Regions from separate parts of the Synechococcus sp. R6-5 genome, predicted to be linked through region 4. Evidence: predicted binding sites of a transcription regulator. Region 4 holds the regulator's gene; each other region holds the start of a gene.
The links. The regulator NtcA, encoded in region 4, controls nitrogen genes in cyanobacteria. The targets are predictions, from matches to a motif close to GTANCNNNNGNTAC.
Positions count from the first base shown of each region.

Region 1: the regulator NtcA is predicted to act here: its motif matches at 1,992-2,005, upstream of glnA (type I glutamate--ammonia ligase).
Region 2: the regulator NtcA is predicted to act here: its motif matches at 1,460-1,473, upstream of fmdA (formamidase).
Region 3: the regulator NtcA is predicted to act here: its motif matches at 4,846-4,859, upstream of NW818_RS04800 (P-II family nitrogen regulator).

Region 1 covers NZ_JANSHV010000038.1:395-6,170, reverse strand. The annotation lists gene NW818_RS02025 (DUF4278 domain-containing protein) at 1-177, shown strand, start outside; gene glnA (type I glutamate--ammonia ligase) at 426-1,850, opposite strand; gene trxB (thioredoxin-disulfide reductase) at 2,318-3,748, shown strand; gene purL (phosphoribosylformylglycinamidine synthase subunit PurL) at 3,835-5,776, opposite strand, start outside.
Region 2 covers NZ_JANSHV010000237.1:2,608-8,532, reverse strand. The annotation lists gene NW818_RS11910 (FmdB family zinc ribbon protein) at 1-133, opposite strand, end outside; gene fmdA (formamidase) at 174-1,379, opposite strand; gene thrS (threonine--tRNA ligase) at 1,822-3,633, opposite strand; gene NW818_RS11895 (HD domain-containing protein) at 3,842-5,569, shown strand; gene NW818_RS11890 (S-layer homology domain-containing protein) at 5,588-5,925, opposite strand, start outside.
Region 3 covers NZ_JANSHV010000078.1:6,190-12,114, forward strand. The annotation lists gene NW818_RS04780 (DUF559 domain-containing protein) at 48-407, shown strand; gene ispD (2-C-methyl-D-erythritol 4-phosphate cytidylyltransferase) at 448-1,155, opposite strand; gene NW818_RS04790 (ammonium transporter) at 1,196-2,566, opposite strand; gene NW818_RS04795 (ammonium transporter) at 2,881-4,293, opposite strand; gene NW818_RS04800 (P-II family nitrogen regulator) at 4,448-4,786, opposite strand; gene NW818_RS04805 (IctB family putative bicarbonate transporter) at 4,937-5,925, opposite strand, start outside.
Region 4 covers NZ_JANSHV010000079.1:4,940-10,864, reverse strand. The annotation lists gene NW818_RS04895 (Card1-like endonuclease domain-containing protein) at 1-163, opposite strand, end outside; gene NW818_RS04890 (hypothetical protein) at 204-692, opposite strand; gene NW818_RS04885 (M61 family metallopeptidase) at 983-2,803, opposite strand; gene ntcA (global nitrogen regulator NtcA) at 3,085-3,759, shown strand; gene eno (phosphopyruvate hydratase) at 3,998-5,281, shown strand; gene NW818_RS04870 (prolyl oligopeptidase family serine peptidase) at 5,278-5,925, opposite strand, start outside.

The sequences.
Region 1 (5,776 bases), on a different contig from region 4:
CGCTTGATGATGAGCCATCAACGCTTGATTCGGATTCGCCAGCAATCCATGCTGCTCCGCGGTACAGAGCAGATTGGCCTGCATGTCAACGTGCGCAACTTCTGGAACCGCATCCAAGGAAAAGTGCATCCCACCTTTCGGCTCAACTACGACCGTAGCCGTGTCAGCATGAGCTGATCTGCCCGTAACTGTTGATGCTCTGGCCTGAGCTCAGCGAGAAGGGATCCCGGCTGGGGATCCCCTTTTGGTTTCTGGGTTGAGCTTCCTCAGGTCGATGGACGGCACAGGACGCTTCAACGCTGGCACGAGGTGCTGTTGACCAAAAGTAGCTAAGTTGCCCAAGGGATCCACAATTGAGGGGTGCTATTTCCTCGGAAAAAAACGGGATCCCATCAGGGATCCCGCTGCAGAATCGGCCACACCGCTTAGGCGTCGAAGTAAAGGGCGAACTCGTAGGGGTGAGGCCGCAGATTGATGGGGTTGATCTCGTTGTCGATCTTGTACTCGATGTAGGTCTGGATCAGATCCTCAGTAAAGACACCGCCCTCTAGCAAGAAGGCATGATCCTTCTGCAAGCTTTCCAGAGCATCCAGCAGGGATCCGGGTGTGGAAGGGATCTTGGCCAGCTCTTCCGGCTCCAGATCGTAGATATCTTTGTCCAGAGGCTCGCCGGGGTGGATCTTATTCTTGATCCCGTCCAGGCCAGCCATCAACATGGCCGAGAAGGCGATGTAGGGATTGCAGGTGGCATCCGGGCAGCGGAACTCCAGACGCTTGGCCTTGGGATTGTTGCCGGTCACGGGAATGCGAATGGCAGCGGAACGGTTGCCCTGGGAGTAAGCCAGGTTCACCGGCGCCTCAAAACCGGGCACCAAGCGCTTGTAGGAGTTGGTGGTGGGGTTGGTGAAGGCCAGGATCGCCGGGGCATGCTTGAGCAGGCCACCGATGTAGTAGAGAGCTGTCTCGCTCAGGTTGGCATAGGTGCCTTCGCTGTAGAACAGGGGCTGGCCATCCTTCCAGAGGGACTGGTGGGTGTGCATGCCAGTGCCGTTGTCGTTAAATAGGGGCTTGGGCATGAAGGTGACGGTTTTGCCGTGCTTGCGGGCCACGTTCCGGATCACGTATTTGTAAACCATCATGTAGTCGGCAGCCGTGATCAGATCGGCAAAGCGATAGCCCAACTCCCCTTGCCCGCCGGTAGCCACCTCGTGGTGATGCTTCTCGATGGGCACTCCCAACTTGCCCATGGTCAGCAGCATCTCGGTGCGGATGTTTTGATGGGCATCGGTGGGCGGGGCCGGGAAATAGCCCTCTTTGTAGCGAGGCTTGTAGCCCAGGTTGCCACCTTTCTCCTCGCGGCCCGAGTTCCAGCGACCTTCGATGGAATCCACGAAGTAGTAGGCCGAGTTTTGGGTTTGGTCGAAGCGAACATCCTCAAAAATGAAAAACTCCGCCTCCGGCCCGAAGTAAGCCGTATCGGCAATGCCCGTCGATTGCAGATAGGCAACGGCACGGGCGGCAAGGCTGCGGGGACAACGGCTATAGGGCTGGCCGGTGCGCGGCTCAACAATGCTGCAAGTTATGCTGAGGGTGGGCACCTCCAGAAAGGGATCGATCCAAGCCGTTTTGGGATCCGGCACCATGTACATGTCCGACTCGTTGATCGCTTTCCAGCCCCGGATACTGGATCCGTCAAAGGGAAGCCCCTCGGTGAAGGTTTCTTCCTTGATCATCGAGGTGTGGAAGGAAACATGCTGCCAGGTGCCAAAGATATCCACAAACTTGAGATCCACTATCTGGACGTTGTTGTCCTGGATCATCTGAAGCACTTCTTGGGGCGTGGATGCCATTACTCTCTCCTGATTGGGTTGCGGTTAAGACTGGGGGAACTGTGGCTGAAACAAATGGGATCCCAGCAGGTGATCCCCACGCTTCGACCCAGACAGGCCAAAAACGCTCACTCATCCTAGAAAGGCCAACACGGGTATTTTGTAGTTTCTGATACAAAATTCATTTGAGCTCCGCTTTCTGACCAAGACCAAATTGCTGGCCATCTCAGACACCTCTTTTCCTTCTGGCTTGGGTCAACCGGGATTGGGTGTTGGGGATCCAGAACTTGAGCAATGGCCGCCACCCTGCCAACCTCTGGGCAGAAATAACCGGATGGGGCGGGCAAAACCCTGCCCCGGTTGCCTGAGGCGAGCGAAAATTAGGATCAGCAGGCCCCCAGCTCGACCGGTTCGCCAAGGGGTGTTAAGCTAAAGCGTAGTCATTATGAGTTTGGCTTTTATTCCCATTGCAGAAGGAGAGACATCGGATGACAGAGCAAAGTCGGGTTGAGAATGTGGTGATTATCGGCTCCGGCCCTGCTGGGTTTACAGCAGCCATTTACGCTGGGCGTGCCAACCTGAAGCCGGTTGTGTTTGAGGGGTTCCAGGCGGGCGGGATCCCGGGCGGGCAACTGATGACCACCACCGAGGTGGAGAACTTTCCGGGCTTTCCCGAAGGCATCACCGGCCCCCAACTGATGAAGAACATGCGGGCTCAAGCGCAGCGGTGGGGGGCAGAACTTTACACCGAAGATGTCACCTTTGTGGATTTAAGCCAGCGGCCCTTTGTCGTCCGTTCTGACGAGCGGGAATTGCGCACCCACAGCCTGATCATCGCCACCGGGGCCACAGCCAAGCGCCTACACCTGCCGGGGGAGGAGACCTACTGGAACCGGGGCATGTCAGCTTGTGCTGTCTGCGATGGGGCTATGCCCATGTTCAGAGGGGTGGAATTGGTGGTGATCGGCGGCGGCGATACTGCCTGTGAGGAGGCCACCTACCTGACCAAGTTTGGATCCCACGTGCACATGCTGGTGCGCAGCGACAAAATGCGGGCCAGCAAGGCCATGCAGGATCGTGTTCTCAACAACCCCAAGATCACTGTGCACTGGAACACCGAGGCGGTGGAAGTGATGGGCGACGGCCTGCGCCTGACCGGGGTGAAAGTGCGGAACAACCAAACCGGCGAAATACGCGAGATGTCAGTGGGTGGCCTATTTTATGCCATTGGCCACAAGCCCAACACCGACTTGTTCAAAGGACAACTGGAACTGGATGAAATCGGCTACATCGTCACCCGCCCGGGATCCGTGGCCACCAGTGTGGAGGGGGTGTTTGCCGCCGGCGACGTGCAGGATCACGAGTTTCGTCAGGCGATTACCGCTGCCGGCACTGGCTGTATGGCGGCCATGTTGGCAGAGCGCTGGCTCTCGGAACACGGCTTGGCCCAGGAGTATCACGTCCTTCCCCAAAGCCATCCTGAACCCAGCCCTGCTGCGACTTCTGCGGCAGAGTCTGCTAGGGATCCTGCTGTTGAGGAGGCCAGCTTTGAGGAGAATGGACAGGATGACTTAGACTTCAGCAAGACTTGCCATGAGGGGAGCTATGCCCTGCGGCGACTCTACCACGAAAGCGATCGCCTGCTCATGGTCAAGTACACCGCCCCCACCTGTGCCCCTTGTCATGCCCTCAAGCCGATCTTGAACAAGATCATCGATGAGTTCTCGGACAAGCTGCACGTGGTGGAGATCGATATTGAGAAAGATCCGGAGATTGCAGAGGCAGGGGGGGTGGCGGGCACCCCGACGGTGCAATTTTTCAAAAACAAGACGCTGGTGGCCCAGTTGGTGGGCGTTAAGCCCAAGTCCCAATATCGAGAGGTGATCCAGGCCAATTTGTGTGAGGAAAAATCCCCCTAAGGATGTTTTCCTCTCCAACCTCTGGCCCCTCTCCCCAAGGGAGAAGGGAGCTGGGCGCAGAAAACGGTTTCCCAACCGAGGCTCAGCTAGTCCGAAAAGGCACCGTGGTAGGCGGCCTGCATGGCTGCCAAAGACACCACCAGTAAGGGATCCTCTTCTGCCGTCCTTAAGAGCAGGGGATCCGCAGGGGATCCCACCTCTCCCAAAAGCTGCCACTGGCCGGCAAGCTGCGCTTCTAAGTAGGCTTCCCAAGCAGAGCGCTGGGCCGGATCCACAGAAACCAGGATGCGGCTGGATCCCTCGCCAAACAGGGCCTGATCCCAGCGCAAGGATCCAGGAGCCAGGGAGAGGGTTGCGCCGCGGCCTCCGCTCAAGCAGGCTTCTGCCAAAGCCACAGCCAATCCCCCCTCGCTGCAGTCGTGGGCAGAGCGCACCCAGCCCTGGCGGATTCCATGGCGACAGGCAGCTTGCACCCGCTTTTCCAATTCCAGATCCACTGGCGCGGGCCGGCCCGTAACTTGCTGGTGGATGACCGCCAAATACTCGCTGCCCCCCAAGCTGGTGAGGGCCTGGGATCCCAGGAGGTAAATGAGATCCCCTTCTTGCTGCCACCCCTGGCCACAGATGCATTTCAAGTCGGGAATAAGACCCACCATGCCAACGACAGGGGTAGGGTAGATAGCCTGCGATCCCTGGGGGGTGAGGGTCTCGTTGTAGAGAGAAACGTTTCCCCCCGTTACCGGCGTACCGAGGGCACGGCAGGCATCTCCAATCCCCCGACAGGCCAGGGCCAGCTGCCAGTACACCACCGGGTTTTCGGGATTGCCAAAGTTAAGGTTATCGGTAACAGCTAGGGGATCGGCCCCCACACAGGTGAGGTTGCGGGCAGCTTCCGCCACGGCTGCCTTGGCCCCCTCGTAGGGATCCAAATACACCCAGCGGCCATTGCCATCCAGGGTAGCAGCGATGGCCTTGCGGGAAGCTCGCAGGGGCGGCACCTCGCCCACGCCAAACTTTTGGGAACGGATGCGGATAACCGCCGCATCTCCCTGGCCCGGCCAAAGGACGGTGTTGTTTTGCACCTGGTGGTCGTATTGGCGATAGATCCAGGCTTTGCTGGCCAGGGTGGGGCTGGCCAAAAGCTGCAGCAGCACCTCTTTCCATGCCAGCGTTGCCTGAGCGAGGTGGATCCCCTGGCAATCACAAGGGGGTAGAGTGGCGGGATCCCATTGCCACGCTGCCTGCACGTAGGCTGGCGGCTCTGGCAACACCGGACGGACATAGACGGGGGTGTCTTCGGCCAAAGCCCGCACCGGCACCTGCACCACGCAGGATCCCTGGTGCCAGATCTCCACCAGCGGCTCGGCAATGACTTCCCCGGCCACACTAGCTTGCAAACCCCAGCGGTGGAAGATCTCCATCACCTCCGCCTCGCGGCCTTTTTGCACCACCAGCAGCATCCGCTCCTGGGATTCCGAGAGCAGGTATTCCCAGGCAGCCATGCCGCTTTCCCGCGCCGGCACTCGATCCAGATCCAGCCGGATGCCTACCCCTCCCTTGGCGGCCATTTCCGAAGTGGAGCAGGTGAGGCCAGCCGCCCCCATGTCTTGGGCCGCCACCACGGCTCCCGTGGCAAAAGCTTCTAGACAGGCCTCGATGAGACATTTGCCCAGGAAGGGATCCCCCACCTGCACTGCCGGCCGATCCTGCTGCGCATCCTCCTTGAGCTCGGCGCTGGCAAAGCTGGCGCCGCGGATGCCATCCCGCCCGGTGGTGGCGCCCACGTACAAGACCGGGTTCCCCACCCCCCGCGCTGCCGATTTCACCACTGCCGGCGTCTCCAGCAGCCCCAGGGCCATGACGTTGACCAAGGGATTGCCGCTGTAGCAGGGATCCACCGCCACTTCTCCCCCCACTGTGGGTACCCCGACACAGTTGCCGTAGTGGGCAATGCCCTCCACCACCCTGGCCATCAAGCGGCGGTTGCGGGGATCGGTTAGCGGCCCAAAGCGCAGCGAGTTAAGCAGG
Region 2 (5,925 bases), on a different contig from region 4:
CCATGGGAACTGAAATGAGACGTTTCCCTTCCTGATTGCAAGAAGGACAATAGGCCGGATCTCGATATTGAGATAAGGGCCGCCATACCTCAAACTCCCCACAGGTTTGACACTTAAACTCATACAGCGGCATCTTCCTATTCCACCCCCTTGAACGAGGCATCGGATAACATTCACCTAGGGAGAATATCTATGTCGAAGATTTGCGTAGGAACAGCCACCGTACAGCAAGCATTGGGAATATCGACGATCCCACTCACTCTGCCCTCCACCGGTGCAGAACTGAGCAGCAGATAAGCTTGTTCTCCCGTAAAGCCGAATTTTTTCAGATATTCGATGGCATTTAAGCAGGCGCGTCGATAGGCAATGTGAACATCCATATAATGCTGCTTACCTGTAAGCTCGTCCACAGAAATGCCCTCAAACACAAGGTATTCCGAGTAACGTGGCTCAACAGGGCCGGGCTTAAAAATGGGGTTAACCAATCTGTACTTCTCAACACCACCCTTGATTAGATCGACGTGGAGATCGATGTAGCCCGACATCTCAATAGCGCCACAAAAAGAGATCTCCCCATCCCCTTGCGAGAAGTGAATATCTCCCATCGACAGCTTGGCACCCTCCACGTAAACCGGGAAGTAGATCCGTGTTCCTTTAGACAGGTTTTTAATATCGCAATTACCGCCGTGCTCTCGCGGGGGCACCGTCCGAGCCGCTTCAGCAGCAACCCGCTCATACTCTGACTTGGGCAAAGTTCCCAAAATTGCGTTCTTGGGATTGGGCAAGGCGGCCAGCACAGGCTGATTGCCGGATAGCCCCGCGCCGTAAGTGCGCAAATCGGGAGCCGAAGCGACCAGCTCAGCTTCCCGCTTATTCCAAGCCGCCAGCAACTCGTGAGATGGGGCACAGCCAATGAGGCCGGGGTGAATGATGCCGGCAAAGCGCACATGGGGAATGTGTCTGGAAGTGGTGTAAATGCCTTGAAAATCCCAGATGGCTTTGGCCGCGTTGGGAAAATGATCGGTGAGGAATCCCCCTCCATTTTCTTTGGCAAAAATACCTGTAAACCCCCACTCGTCTCCCGGCAGTGGCCCAATGTCTAACAGATCGACAACCAGGATATCTCCAGGCTGGGCGCCGTTAACCCAAATAGGCCCACTCAAAACATGGACAACGCTTAGGTCAACCTGCTCAATGTCGGAAGGATCATCGTTGTTTTTGATTTGCCCATCCGTCCAGTCTTTACACTCAATTCGGAATACCTCGCCAGGGTTTACAGAAACCACAGCGGGAATATCAGGATGCCAGCGGTTGTGACCCGGTAGATCCTGTTGATCCATTGGCTTAGTCAGGTCAACTTTAAACAGCGTTTTGGGCATGGGATCCTATCCTTGAGTCATCACTCTGCGGTCAGACTTTGAATGCACAAAAGCCTATCTCCAATAGAGAAGCTAATACTGTAGTAAAAGCTACAATTCATAGTGCTGTTATCTACAATCGCAGAGCGGGAGATGAGGAGCTTAGATCGACAGGCTATTTCACTGCAATTCAAAGTAACTATCAATCAATTCACCAAAGTAACGGCCAATCCATTCGGCGACAGATCGATTTAGCCGTCAGCTCCTAAAGCGTTGCAGGATCCTCTCCAGAAAATCCCTAGAGAACATGGTGGGTTGTCGGCCAAATCCTGATTTTTCAATTAGCCCCCTTGGCTTCCCTTGAGAAAGGGAAACTCAAGCTCTTTCTTGAGATCCTCAGAACCTGGGATCCTCAAGTTCTGAAAACCCAGTTGCCGCAAGCCAGGGATCCCGAATGCCCAAGCTAGTCAAGTGCCTGTAGCTGGGCTAGGAAATCTGCCACCGTCAGGGATCCCAGCTCCTGCCGATGGCGCTGGCGCACGCTCACCGTTCCTGCCGCTTGTTCCTGTTCCCCCACGATCAACATAAAAGGGATCCGGGCCTTCTCGGCATTGCGGATTTTTTTGGGCAAACGATCGCTGTCGGCATCGATGTGGACGCGGATCCCGTGTTCTCGCAGTTGATCCCGCACTTGGGTGGCATAGCCCAAATACTGATCGGAAACGGGCAAAATGCGCACCTGTTCCGGGGCCAGCCAGAAGGGAAAATCCCCAGCGTATTCTTCGATGAGAATGCCGATGAGTCGTTCCAGCGAGCCAAAGGGAGCACGGTGAATCATCACCGGACGCTGCCGGGATCCATCCTCAGCTACGTATTGCAGATCAAAGCGCTGTGGGTTTTGGTAGTCCACCTGAACCGTGCCCAGTTGCCACTCCCGATCCAGCGCGTCGCGGAAAATAAAATCCAGCTTCGGCCCATAGAAGGCTGCCTCTCCGATCCCTTCAAAGTGGGGCATCGACAACTTCTCCACAGCGCGACGGATGGCATTTTCGGCTTTGTCCCAATCTTCGGGGGATCCCAGATATTTGTCCGACTTGGGATCCCGGAAGCTGAGGCGGGCGCGAAAATCCTTGAGCTTGAGCTTATCGAAAACCACCAAAATGAGATCGACAACCTTGAGAAACTCCTCCTCCAATTGATCGGGGCGAACAAACAAATGGGCATCGTCCACCGTGAAGCCACGCACTCGCGTCAGACCTCCCAATTCCCCCGATTGCTCGTAGCGATAAACGGTGCCGAACTCGGCATATCGTAGGGGCAAATCGCGGTAGGATCTCAGCTCGGATTTGTAGATTTGGATGTGAAAAGGACAATTCATCGGCTTCATGACAAAGCCCTGTTCAGCCGCACGCGCCTGCTCATTCTCCGACATCATGGGAAACATATCTTCCCGATACTTTTGCCAGTGGCCGGAGATCTTGAACAAGTCCACACGGGCAATATGAGGGGTAACCACCGGCAGGTAGCCCCGCTTGAGCTGCTCCTGCTTGAGAAAATCCTCCAGCACCGAGCGCAGAATGGTGCCCTTGGGTGTCCAGAGAGGCAGCCCCGGCCCCACCTCATCCGAAAACAAAAATAGGCCCAGTTCTTTGCCCAGCTTGCGGTGATCCCGCCGTTTGGCTTCTTCCAGCCGCCGTTTGTATTCTTTCAGCTCCTCTGGGGTCTCCCAGGCGGTGCCGTAGATGCGTTGGAGCTGCGGCTTGGTTTCATCCCCCCGCCAATAAGCGCCGGCCACACTGAGCAAATCAAAGGCTCTGGGGTTGAGATCTCGGGTGTTTTCCACGTGGGGGCCAGCACAGAGATCCCACCATTCATTCCCCAAGTGGTAAATGCTGATGACCTCCCCTTCGGGAATGCTGTCTAAGATCTCCAGCTTGTAGGGTTCTCCGAGGGCTTCGATTCTGCGCCTGGCTTCTTCCCGGCTCACCTCCTCGCGGATCACCGGCAGGCCCTTTTTGATGATTGCCTGCATCTCTTTTTTGATGCGATCCAGATCTTCCGGCGTGAAGGGCTCGGGATGGTCAAAATCGTAGTAGAAGCCGTAGTCGGTTGTGGGGCCGATGGTCACCTGGGCCTTGGGAAACAGCTTTTGCACCGCCATAGCCAGGACATGGGAAGTGGTGTGGCGGATGCGCTCCAGTTTGGGAGACTCGTGAGTGCGCAGCAGTTTGAGGGTGCTGTTGGCCTTCTGAGGTGATTCGGCTGGCTGAGACATCGGAACCTGCTTCGACAACAAAGAAAGAACAGTGAAGAAATGGATATCCGTGTCTCTATCTTAGGCTGGGGCGAGAACGGCAGGGATCCCAAGCTGAGTCCATTCCCCTGTTTGCCGAGTCAACCGCGAACCTCACCTCACGACTCGGCCCGGAACAAGGGGGGAAAGTACACAGTATCCTAAAGGGGTTGACCCCCTTACCCGAGCCATGATCTCTTCGCCCACCGACTTCACGGAACGCTCTGTCGCCTCTGCTCCCCCAGTTTCCGAAACCGGCCCGGCTTCTCGTTCTGAATCTTGGGCGGCCCCCGTTCTGGCGGCCATCGATGTGGGCAGCAACTCTCTCCACATGGTGGTGGTGCGCATCAATCCCCGTATCCCTAGCTTCACCCTCATCTCCCGCGAAAAAGCCACCGTCCGGCTGGGGGAGTTTTGCAACCAGACGGGCGCCCTCACGCCTGCAGCCATGGAGCGGGCCCGGACGGCTCTGGAGCGGTTTTGCCGCATTGCTGAGAGCTTTCAGGTGCAGGATATTGTTGCCGTGGCTACCAGTGCTGTGCGCGAGGCCCCCAATGGGCTGGAGTTTTTGAAGCGGATTGAACGGGAGCTGGGCCTGCGGGTGGAGTTAATCTCGGGGCAGGAAGAGGCCCGCCGCATCTACCTGGGGGTGCTCTCGGCGATGGAGTTCCACAACCGGCTGCACGCGGTGGTGGATATCGGCGGTGGCTCCACCGAGCTGATCTTGGGCAATGGCCAAGAGCCGGAGTTTCTGCGCAGCGTCAAGGTAGGGGCAGTGCGTCTGACCCAGGCTTTTTTGCACCACGACCCGCCCACTTCTGCCGAACTGCAAGCCCTGCGCCAGCACATCCGCGGCATGCTGGAATCCCCCATCGAGCAGATGAAGCGGATCCTTGCCTCTTCACAACAACAGGGATCCCTGCCTTTGGTGGGCACCTCTGGCACCGTCGAGTGCCTGGCCCAGTTGGATGCCCGCCGTCGGTTGGGCGCTCTCCCCCATCGCCTGCAGGGGTATGAGTTCAGCCTGGAAGCCCTGCGCGGCTACATCAAAGAGCTGCGCTCCCTCACGGTGGCCGAACGGCAAAAGCTGCCCGGCCTGGGGGAAAGGCGGGGGGAGATCATCCTAGCCGGGGCGGTCATCTTGGAAGAAGTGATGACCCTGCTGGGGGTGGAGCGGATCCAGTTTTGCGAACGGGCTCTGCGGGAAGGGCTGATCGTGGACTGGATGATCGGCCAAGGGCTGATTGAGGATCGGCTGCGCTACCACAGCTCGGTGCGGCGGCGCAGCGTCCTCAAGTTGGCGGAAAAATACCAGGTGGAGATCCCCTATGCCGAGCGGGTGGCCGAGTTTGCCCTCAGCCTTTTCGATCAAACCCGCGGCATCCTGCATGGCTGGGGATCCCGGGAGCGGGCTCTTCTCTGGGCGGCGGCCATGCTGCACAACTGCGGCCACTTCATCAGCCATGCCGCCCACCACAAGCACTCCTACTACCTGATCCGCCATGGAGAACTCTTGGGCTTCAACGAAGAAGAGGTGGAGGTGATCGCCAACTTGGCCCGCTACCACCGCAAGTCGCCCCCCAAGAAGAAGCACGAGAACTTCCAGCGCCTCAGCGACGAGCGGGATCGCCAAGTGGTGCTGGAACTGAGCCCCCTGCTGCGCATAGCCTGTGCTTTGGATCGCCGCCGCCTGCAGGCCATTCAAGCCCTGCACTGCCGTTTTCAGCTCCTGGGAGAAGGCCCCCGCCGCATGGAGTTGATTTTGGATCCCAGGCATCCCAAGGACGACTGTGCCCTAGAGTTGTGGAGCTTAAACGAGAAGAAAAAAGTCTTCGAGCAACAGTTCAACCTGCAGGTAATCCCCAAGCTCTCTACCCAGATCCAGCGCAGCGCCGATCCCTTTGAGGCAGCAGTTTAGCCTTCTCGGGGATCCTAGCTAAGGGGCGATGGTAATGGGCGAGGGGCTGGTTTGGGTGGTCTTTTGGCCCCCTCTTTGCAAAATCACCTCGATGATGCCGTTGTTGACCGGCTGCATGTTGAAGGGCAACTGCTGCTGGGTTTCGTATAGGCCCGGCGCCACCTCCCGCATTTCGACTTCCGGCGTTACCCCAACAATCCGAAAAGCAGCCCGCCCCCCCGGATCCCCTCGCATGGTGACTTTGAGAATTTCTCCCATGCGCAGATTGGTGCTGTTGGTGGTGACACTGAAAATCTGGGGCAGTCCCGTGGCGACGGGTGCGGAAACCGGCTGAATGGTGGAGCGGGTTCCTCTGG
Region 3 (5,925 bases), on a different contig from region 4:
GGTGCATAGAGCAGTCTAGTGTCCGGTGCTATACCCCTGATATCGCAATGCAGGTATCTAGAGATGGAAAAAGATCACTCGTTTTACTCATTGACATTGAAATTGATGAGCCATGGTTTCTTGAAGGTAATCTGTGTAGGCCAGCCCATACTGTGAATGATCCTAAGCAAAGTAAGCGTGATGCTTATCTAGCGGATAGAGGCTGGGTTGTAGTTCGGTTCTCAGAACGGCAAGTTTATGAAGAAAGTGAAAAGTGCATTAATCTCATCTTTTGCTTGGTTTCAGGTGTCTTGGGTGCATTAGATTCTAAACAGCCAGACTTATCATTTTCATTTCCAACGGACCACAAGAGATGGGGTGATCAAAGTGCTCTTAGTGAACCTAGATTTCTTCCTCCCTACTTTTAATTCCCAAGGTTGAGACTGGCCCTACCGGGATTGAATTGAGCTAACGCGCTGGTCCGAGACGCTGCTGCAAGATTTGTGCGGCCAGCAACACATCCAGGGGGGTGGTTAGCTTCAGATTGGATTCCTCCCCTTCGACGATGTAGACTGGCCAACCCAGCTTCTCGAATAGGGCTGCATCATCGGTTACCTGCCAACCCTGGGCCAGAGCCTCCCGATGGGCTTGCCATAGCATCGACAGGCGAAACCCCTGCGGCGTTTGCGCTGCCCACAGCCGGCTGCGTTCTGGGGTTGACTGAATTTGGATCCCTTTTGGGCCTGCCTCAGCGACTTTAATCGTGTCCTTGACAGGTATCCCCGCGATGAGACCATCCACCTGCTGCAAAGCAGCACTACAGCGATCGAACAACTCAGGGGTAGCCAGGCAGCGGGCCCCATCGTGAATCAGCACCCATTCCACCGTCCCCCACCCATAGAGATACTCAACCCCCTTGCAAACCGACTCCTGCCGCGTCGCCCCCCCTTGTAAAAGCTGCACCGGCGTGGACAGATCCATTGCCGCCAGGATCTGCTCGATGGCTGGCCAATCGCCGGGTTGGGAGAGAATGCCAATCCACTCGATGGAGCTGGCCTGATCCGCAGCCTGCAACGTCCAAGCCAAAATTGGCTGACCCAAGAGCGGCAGCAACAGCTTGTTGACCGCAGCCCCCATTCGCTTGCCGCTGCCAGCCGCCGGGATCAGAAGGTGCATGGGATCCAAAAGTGCATCCAACCGGATCCCAGTGTACTGCTCAACCTTCCAACTCTCCCGAAGCAGTGACAAAGTCAGGGTAGGCAATGTTGCCGTGCTCGCCAATATCCAAGCCGGCCAACTCTTCTTCTGCCGAGACGCGCAGACCGATGGTGCCCTTCAAAATCAAAAACAAAGCCAGACAACAGATAAAAGACCATCCTCCCAGGGCAATAACCCCCAGAATCTGTACCGGCAACACCGCCCAAGTCACCCCCGCTTCCGCATGGGCAAACCACGGGATCCCTGCAGCAATGACCCCCCAAGCGCCGCACACCCCATGTACCGACACCGCCCCCACCGGGTCATCCACCTTCAAGGTGCCCTCGATAAACAGCACCGACAACACCACCAACACCCCGGCCACCGAGCCGATAAGGATTGCCCCCAAAGGATGAACAGTGTTGCAAGGGGCAGTAATGCCCACCAGCCCCGCCAGTGTCCCATTGGCTGCAAACGTCATGTCCGGCTTGGTAAAAATGGCCCAGGAAGTACAGAGAGCGCCGATGGCTCCTGCCGCCCCGGCCAAATAGGTATTGAAAGCAATCCAGCCAATATCAGGAATCGCTGCCGTTGTAGAGCCGGCATTAAAGCCAATCCAGCCCAGCCACAGGATCAACGCCCCCAACATGCCCAAGGGTAAGCTATGCCCGGGAATAGCCCGCGGCTCCCCATTGGGACCATACTTGCCCAAGCGCGGCCCCAACACCAAAGTTCCCGCAAAAGCTGCAGCCCCACCCACCAAGTGCACCACCCCCGACCCGGCAAAGTCAATGTAGCCCAGGTTTTCCAGCCAGCCGGCTGTACCACCGTTGTAGTCGGCAAACAGGCCATTCCAGGCCCAGCCCCCGGAAATCGGGTAGATCGCCCCAGAGATGACGATGGAGTAAATCAAATAAGCCAAAAAGCGGGTGCGTTCCGCCATTGCCCCGGAGACAATGGTGGCAGCGGTGGCGGCAAACACCAGTTGGAAACAGAAGAACGTGAAAGGCCAAGCATCGTTTTGACTGCCGGCTTCAGCTCCCTGTTGCCAGTTGAAAAAAAACCAGTTGGTGCCCAAAAAACCGGCCACATGGGATCCGAACATCAGCCCAAACCCCAAAAACCAAAAAGCGCAGGCCCCGAAGCAGAAGTCCATCAGGTTCTTCAGGACAATGTTGGTAGCATTTTTAGCCCGCGTGAAGCCCGCCTCCACCATGGCAAAGCCCGCCTGCATGAAAAACACCAGCGCCCCGGCCACCGTTGTCCAGACGATGTCGGCATGGTATTGCTGAGTTTTCAGTAAGGTTTGTAGCTCAGCCCAAGCCTCGGGTGGGAGAGCCTGTTCCAGAGCCGTGAGATCCGTCTGGGCCAGAGCAGGCGGGGCAACCAAACTTCCCAACCCCAGCAAAGCTCCAACCCCCAGCAGGACTTTCCCCCCTGTCCTCAAACCCAAAAGGATCCCCTGCCGAAGACGAGAGAAAACAGTCTCACCTATCTGACTTTTCATCTCGATTCCAAGTCCCACACCTCGATTTTGAGCTATTTCTCCCCTCCTACCCGTAACCACCTACACCAATGCCACCAAATACATTAGCAAGCCATAAAAGAGAGGGCCAGCCCTGACCCTCCCTTTTGATGCTCATTTGATGCTCAGTTCAGCAATGCTCCGATCCGGCAACCCCAGGTCAGACCGAGCACAACGGCTCAAGATTGCTCCGAATCGGTGGCAGCAGTAACGAAGTCGGGGTAGGCCACGTTGCCATGCTCGCCCACATCCAAACCGGCGATCTCTTCCTCGGCGCTGGTGCGCAGGCCGGTTACAGCCTTGAGGATAAAGAACAGGATCAAGCAGGTAATAAAGGGCCAGAGGAAGTAGGCCAGAGCGCCCACCACTTGTACCCCAAATTGGGCCCAGGTGACCTCTTCAGCATAGTTGGCATTGGCAAAGAAGGGGATCCCTGCTGCCAACACCCCCCAGATACCACAGGTGCCGTGTACCGAAATCGCGCCCACCGGGTCATCAATTTTCAGCACCGTATCCAGGATCACCACCGAAATCACCACCAGAATCCCGGCCACCGAGCCGATGATCAGAGCACCCAAAGGATGGACGCTATCGCAAGGGGCAGTGATCCCCACCAAGCCGGCCAGGACACCGTTGGCGGCAAAGGTCATATCCGGCTTGCCAAAATGAACCCAAGAGGTGAACATCGCCCCAATTGCTCCAGCCGAAGCTGCCAGCAGCGTATTCATGGCAATCCAGCCAATATCGACAGAGGCTGCAGTGGTGGAACCGGCATTAAACCCGATCCAGCCCAAGGCGAGGATAAACACCCCCAACATCCCCAGCGGCAGGTTGTGGCCGGGAATAGCCCGCGGCTCTCCATTGGGGCCGTACTTGCCAATGCGAGGGCCAAGCGCGATTGCACCTGCCAAGGCCGCAGCGCCCCCTACCAAATGCACCACCCCCGACCCGGCGTAGTCGATGTAGCCCAGATTTTCCAGCCAGCCGGCTGTGCCGCCGTTGTAGTCGCCGAACAGCCCGTTCCAGGCCCAACCCCCAGAGATGGGGTAGATTAGCCCAGAAATAACGATCGAGTAGATCAAGTAGGCCAAGAACTTGGTGCGCTCTGCCATCGCTCCGGAAACAATGGTGGCGGCGGTAGCGGCAAACACCATCTGGAAGACAAAGAAAGTAAAGGGCCAGCCATCTGCCTCGTAAGCCTGCTGCCAGCCAAAAGCAAACCAGTCAGTGCCGAAGAAGCCAGCACTTTTGCCGAACATGAGGCCAAACCCGATGAACCAGAAGGCGCAACAGCCCATGCAGAAGTCCATCAAGTTCTTCATCATGATGTTGGCGGCATTCTTGGCGCGGGTAAAGCCCGTCTCCACCATGGCGAACCCCGCCTGCATGAAGAACACCAAGGCCGCCGACACGATCGTCCAAACAACGTCAGCGTGTTTCTGAACTTCCTCGGCCTCTTGAGCAAAGGCAGTTCCCTGGCCGAATAGAAAAACCAGCGCAGCCATTAGAGCGGCAGTCAGACTCCACTTGGCCGGTCGCCAAAGCCACTGGGGCACCTGGCTCTTGAGCTTTTGGATCATTGTCGTACTCATGCTTTTCGACTCACCTAAAGTGACAGTACTTCTCGCAACACATTACCCGAAAAGTAGGGCAAGAACACCTCATCAGATATACAGCAAAAGAGACATGAAGCAAACTCACACGAGGCTCAGGCCGGGCAACCCAAACCCTGAACGTGATCCCTTCTCATAGGGCATCTTGGTTGAGCTCGCCAGTTCGGATGCGGATGGTTTTTTCGACGGGGCTGATGAAAATCTTGCCATCCCCGATTTCGCCGGTGCGAGCCGCTGCAATCAGCTTCTCCACCACCGTATCCACCAGGTCATCTTCGACCACGATCTCCACTTTCAGCTTTTGTAGGAACTCTACCGTGTACTCGGATCCCCGATAACGCTCGGTTTGTCCCTTTTGCCGGCCAAAACCCCGTACTTCACTTACGGTCATGCCGACAATTCCGGCATTGACCAAAGCAATTTTGACCTCATCCAACTTGAATGGCCGGATTACGGCCTCGATTTTTTTCATTTGCCTCCTGCACCCCGGACAATTCCGCTAATTTCTAACACTACTGACACCTGCAAATTGTAAAAACAGATACATTTTTATCTCCTACTGAAGATGCTTACCACTCTGGATTTGCTCCCGTCAAGACCGGAAGGCCAAGCTTAAGCTACCTTAACGGGAGGAAGTCCCCACTGGCGTCTCACCAGCATCTGTAAGCGGCTGAGGGCTGAGAGAGGCCAAGCTGGCTGTAATGAGCGCTACCGCAAGCCACCACAGCATTTGTACCTGTGGACGATACCAGATGGTATCCACCAAGCCGTGGACCATCATGCCGGTGCAAGCGGCCAAGCCCGCTGCCACCCACAGACCCTGGGGATCCCGCAAGTTGAGCAAAGTTTTCCAGCATCTCCAGCCGTGATCCCAGAGCACCAAGAGGAACCAGGCGAAAGTTAAAGATCCGATGAAGCCAGTCTCCACGGTGAGCTGCAGCGGCACTGAATAGGCTCCAAGGGCGCTGAAGTTGCCTCGTTGGTAGAGGGGATAGACGCGGTTAAAGGCAACATTACCGGGGCCGATCCCCAAGATGGGAAAGTCGCGGATCATGTCCAAGACCGCCGCCCAGACGTTGATCCGAAAGTTGTTGCTGGTGTCTAGCCGCCCCCAAAAAAGGCTCTGCACCCGCAGCCGCAGGGAGCGTACCGTCAGGATTCCGAGCAACAAAGCGGCCCCCCCTCCACTCAACAGAACCGGCAAGGCCCAACGCCGCCAACGAGCCGGCAAATCGATAGAGTGCCACTGCGCCAACAACACGGCCATCAGGGTGAGCATAGCCAGCCCCCCAATCCAGGCACCGCGACTGTAGGTGAGCAACAGGCAAATCAGGTTCACCGCCGTCGTAAACCCGGCCAGGAGTTTCGCTCCCCAACTGGGCCAAATCCAAGTGGCGGCCAGCCCCAGGGGAATGACCGGGATCAAGTAGCCCCCGTACAGATTTGGGTTGCGCAGATAGCTGTACACCCGCGTCAGACCCGCCAAACCCGACTCCGGATCCACCCAGGTGGCCAGTTCCGCTGCCCCATAAAAGTATTGCCGCAGGCCGTAGACCCCCATCACCAAGCTGACCAAAAGCAGGGATCCCACAATCCCATCTCGGAATTGGG
Region 4 (5,925 bases):
TGACATAAAAGAATAAATCTATTTCAAAATCATTTCCATTCGGCAAAGTAACTTGAGTATTCATGATGTAAGAAAAACTGATCTTTTTGCCTTGCTGACTGGCAATCTTTACTAGCTTTTCTTTGACATATCGCTCCAGCCATCCTCCTGATAGAAAGTTCAATGCATTTGGGTCTCTGCTCGGCTTTGCTTCTAAAATAAATCTAGCTAGGAGACTTCAAATAATGGTACTCCTCCAAGAAGGCGATACTACAGAGCATATTCGCAAGTTGGCAACTATCTGATACTACCTGGTTTGGCTCGTCTTTCAGAATCAGGGAGAAAGCCTCTCCTTCGTTCATGTTTGACTTTATCGACTTGTAGAGTTTTCTAATTGAATAATATCTATCTCCCATAAAGTTGGATATCTGATTTAGCTTGCTGTTCAGTTTGCTACCAACCCTACTTGCTTCCTTGGTTTCCAAGCTTTTAATTCTTATTCCTTTAGACCACAGAAATAAAGCTAACCTCAACTTATCACGGCTGATATGATCAATGACTTCCTGGGAACTTTCCTCAAGCGCTTTGACAACAGCAACTTCTTGTGAGTCCCAACTTACTGCTTGATTTGTCGCTCGAGGAACCTCAAGCCTTTGAAGATTAGGCTGTAGTTCCTGATGAATGTCTTCCGCTCTTTCCACTCGGCTGGCCAAGATGGTTCTCTGTTCATTCGGATGCCTGTCACGTTGAGACATACCTGTAGATGAGGAGATAACTTTTGTAGTTTCTCGCTTCCATCTCCCTGACCTAAGCCTAACTCCTATCAAGATGCCGATGGCTATTCCAACTAACAAAGCTAAAATTAAATCCATTGGATTTAGTCCCGATCTTTGTTGTCGTTACCTTTGGCTTGAGTTGACTAGACTACCCGCTTGTCTCAACATGCTAGGGGGAGGTGAGCGAATTTTCAAGTGGAGGGGGCTTGCCCCTGACCGCAGAGAAGCTAGGTGCGAATGAGGGATCCCAGCCAGCCTTGCTGAAGGGCTTCTTGAGCAGGAGTCAGCTCAGGCAATACCTCCAACCTATAGACATCAGGCCGAGGGGGATCCAACGGGATCCAGAAATGTTTCAACTGATCGGCTTGAAAAACGCTCAAACAAATGATCTGGTGGGGCTGATAGGCTGTCAAGCGTTCTGTCAGGTTGGCGGCGCTCACCTTGAACCCATCCAGGGCCACCAGCTCATCGCCGGCCCAGATGCCCGCTTTTTGCGCCGGGGATCCCATCTCTACTACGCTGATGCGATTGCCCTCGCCGTTGAAATTGAGGCCCAGGTATGGGATGGGGTTGGGGCGGCTGAAGTGGGCTTTAAGGGTGAGGCCAAAGGGGTGTAGGTAAGTGTTGTAGTCTAGCTCTTCCGTGCCTTCCACATAGGCTGCGAAAAACCGGCCAAGATCGGCACCAGCTGCCCGCTCAAACGCCTCCCGCAAGTCTTGGTCGCTGTAGCCCTTCTCTGACCGACCAAAGCGCTGCCACAGATCCTGCAAAGCTGTATCCAGGGATCCCTGACCGCCGGAAAGGTGGCGAATGTGCAGATCCAGCAGCCAACAGACCAAAGCCCCCTTTAAGTAATAAGAAACCTGGCTGTTGAGGGTGTTTTCGTGGGGGCGGTAGAGTTTGATCCAGGTGTCGAAGCTGGATTCCCGCAGCGATTGCACGGCCCGGCCCGGAGTACGCTGTAAGCGACCAATCTGTTCGGAAAGAATCTTCAAGAAATCGCCGGCACTGAGGATCCCTGCCCTCAACAAGATGACGTTTTCGTAATAGCTGGTCGCCCCCTCACAAAACCACAGACATTCCAGATAATTTTCCTGGTTGTAATCGATCTTTTCCAATGCCAGAGGACGCAGACGCTTGACATTCCAGGCATGAAACAACTCGTGGGCCATCAGAGCCAAAAACCGACGATAGGACTCTGGCTGATGCAGCTCTAGCCCAGAGTAAAGAAGGGTGGTGCTGTACTTGTGCTCAAGGCCACCAAATCCTCCCGGCGACAAATGCACGATAAACCAGTAACGGTCATAGGGTAGCCCACCAAAAAATGCGGCTGTGGTTTCGACAATGGCCTTGGCATCGGCAACGGCCCGATCGACATCCAGAGTGCCCGACCCCCAAACCACAAGGTAATGCGGGATCCCTTCCACCTCAAACGATTGCATCCGATGCAGGCCCACCTCCACCGGGCTATCCACCAGCTCGTCATAGTCCTCTGCCACAAAAGACTGGCCGGAAGCGGGATCCCCAGAAGAGGAGATCAAAGGCCGCAAACTGGTGGCGATGCGCCAATCCGGCTTGGGGGGGATCACCGTCAAAGTGTAGGGTTCCCGCTCGCGACCGGGCACGTAGAGAAACAGCGCTGCCCCGTTGAAATAGGCGTGGGTCAAATCCAGATGGTTTGTGCGCACCGTCAGCTCATAGGCATAGACCCGGTAGCACACCTTCACGGCAGAACAGCCCGGCGGATCGATCTGCCAGGTGTTCTTGTCCACCTTCCGCCAGGCCAAAGGGATCCCTTGCTCAGTTGCCGCCTGAAACTCCTGCACATGACGGGCATACTCCCGCACCAAGTAGGATCCCGGCGTCCACACCGGCAGTCGCAGCCGCAAAGGCACCTCTGGATCCACCTCTTGGATCTGCAGTTCCACCTCCAGCAGGTGATTGGCCGGATCCGGCATCCGCACTGTGAAATGCTGGCGGCTCAGTTGAGAAGGTGCAGCAACGATAACCTCTGGGATCCCCATAGATAGATAGATAGAATGTTCCAACCCACTCCACTCTCTACCGCCAAGGGCCGACGCAACCCCCAGCGACAATGGCTCTTATCCTAACCCCTGCTTTCGGTTGGGGATCCCTTTCTGGGGCAAAAACGAGACTCAAAAATGTAGCACGTGCTACAAAGATGCCTGGGCAGAACCTTCTACTTTAGGGTAAATCTTGGTATCATCATCGATTCTGAAGTCAAGGGGTTGCAACCTAGCCTAATGCTTCTAGATTGATCTTAATAGGTTGATCTTAGGTATAAACTGACCTTAAAAGGTTGATGAGTATGGCGGTGGCCGTAGCGGAAAAATCTCTGATCACAGCCTTCAAGCAATTGGGAGGCCCTCACCATCCTCCGGTTATCGAAACGTTTGAGCGCGGGAAGACCATTTTTTTTCCAGGGGATCCGGCGGAGCGGGTTTACTTTTTGGTGAAGGGAGCCGTTAAGCTCTCGCGGGTCTACGAAATGGGGGAGGAAATCACCGTCGCCCTCCTACGCGAAAACAGCATCTTCGGCGTGCTCTCCTTTATCACGGGACAGCGCTCCGACCGCTTTTATCACTCGGTGGCTTTTACGCCTACTGAGTTGCTCTCTCTGCCGATCGAGCAGGTGGAGAAATCCCTACAGGAGAACGCCGAACTGGCCATGTTGCTGGTTAAAAGCCTGTCGTCTCGTATCTTGCAAACGGAGATGATGATCGAGACGCTGGCTCATCGCGACATGGGATCCCGTCTGGTCAGCTTTTTGTTGATTCTCTGTCGCGATTTCGGGGTGCCTGGCCCAGATGGGGTCACCATCGATCTCAAGCTGTCTCACCAGGCCATTGCCGAGGCCATTGGCTCAACCCGCGTCACCATTACCCGCCTGTTGGGAGAGCTGCGCAAGAAGAAGTACATCTCCATTCACAAGAAAAAGATCACCGTACACGACCCGATGCGGCTGAGCCATCGCTTTGCCTAGAAGGAAGAGGAGAACACTTCCTGAGCAGCACCTTGCCCAGGCAAACCCCGCTCGACGGCTAGTTGAAGCTCTGGCCGGCCTATGTTCAATCTACTGCTGCAGCCTTGAAGAATCTCTGTGCCCGAAGGACAGACTTAAAGTTTTCTGGAAGCTGACCGGATCCCGGGCAAGAATCTACTAGTCTATGGGGGGATCTGGCTTTGGCCAGAGCTATCTAGCCAATTGCTGAGGTGTAACTGTGGAAACGGCCATCGAGTGGATTACCGCCCATGAGATCCTCGACTCGCGAGGGCGTCCCACCCTAGAAGCCCTGGTGGGTCTAGCCAATGGAGCAACGGGCTTGGCGCAGGTTCCCAGCGGTGCCTCGACCGGTACCTTCGAGGCCCATGAGCTGCGGGACGGGGATCCCAAACGCTACGGCGGTAAGGGTGTGCTGAGGGCGGTGGAAAACATCCTTGGCCCCATCCAGTCGGAGCTGCAGGGAGAAGATGCCCTCAACCAAGCCCGTATTGACCAGTTGCTGATCGACCTGGACGGCACCCCCAACAAGTCCCGCCTGGGGGCCAACGCTATTTTGGCAGTTTCTCTGGCGACAGCCAAAGCGGCTGCGGAAGCAGTGGGCTTGCCTCTTTACAAATACCTGGGGGGGCCCTTTGCCAACCTGCTGCCGGTGCCGCTGATGAACGTGCTCAACGGCGGCGCCCACGCCGACAACAACGTCGATATTCAAGAATTTATGCTTGTGCCCATTGGAGCGGCCAGCTTTCGCGAGGCGCTGCGCTACGGGGCTGAGGTGTTTGCGGTACTAAAACAAGTGCTGCAGCAGAAGGGGCTGTCCACCGGTGTGGGGGATGAAGGGGGGTTTGCTCCTGATCTCGACTCCAATGCGGCGGCTTTGGATCTGCTGATGACGGCTATTGAACAGGCAGGCTACAAACCGGGAGCAGATATCGCCTTGGCCTTGGATGTGGCCGCCAACGAGCTGCTGCAGGATGGGCAATATCACTTTGAGGGCAAAGCCCACAGCGCGGCTGATATGGTGGCTTACTACCAGCAACTGCTGGCCAACTATCCCATCCTTTCCATTGAAGATGGGCTAGCGGAAGAAGACTGGGCCGGTTGGCAAGCCATGACCGCTCAACTGGGATCCCGGGTACAGCTGGTGGGAGATGACCTGTTTGTAACCAACCTGACCCGCCTGCAAAAGGGTATCGACAGCGCCGCCGCCAACGCCATTTTGATCAAGCCCAACCAAATCGGCACCCTGACGGAGACCGTCTCGGCCATCCAATTGGCAGTTCAAGCCGGCTTTCGCACCATCATCAGCCACCGCTCTGGCGAGACGGAAGACACCACCATTGCCGACTTGGCGGTGGCCACCCGTGCCGGGCAGATCAAAACCGGATCCCTCTGCCGCAGCGAGCGCATTGCCAAGTACAACCAACTGCTGCGCATCGAAGACGAGCTGGGGGAAGCGGCAGTTTATGCCGGTCGGGTGGGCCTGGGTCCTAGAGCTCGCTAACTTCCCGTTCCGTCCCAGGGGATCCCTAGCACCTGCACCAAAAAGGCCCAGCGGTCGGCAGCTTCCTCAATCAGCTTGCTGGTGGGCTTGCCGGCCCCGTGCCCTGCCTTGGTGTCGATGCGGATGAGGATGGGCTGGGATCCCCCCTGGGCTGCCTGCAGGGCAGCGGCAAACTTGAAGCTGTGGGCGGGCACCACCCGGTCGTCGTGATCTGCGGTGGTGATCAGGGTGGCGGGATAGGCAGTGCCGGGCTTGAGGTTGTGCAGAGGGGAATAGGCGTAGAGGGCCTTGAATTCCTCCGGGTTCTCCGGGGATCCGTACTCGGAGATCCAGGCCCAGCCGATGGTGAACTTATGAAAGCGCAGCATGTCCATCACCCCCACCGCCGGTAGAGCCGCCGCGAACAGATCCGGCCTTTGGGTCATGCAGGCCCCCACCAACAGGCCGCCATTGCTGCCACCGGAGATGGCCAACTGGGAGGGGTTGGTGTAGCCATGGGCAATCAGCCACTCGGCAGCGGCAATAAAGTCGTCGAACACCTTTTGCTTGTTGAGCTTGGTGCCCGCCTGGTGCCACTCTTCTCCGTACTCGCCGCCGCCGCGCAAACTTGGCTGGGCATAGACACCGCCCATTTCCAGCCAGGC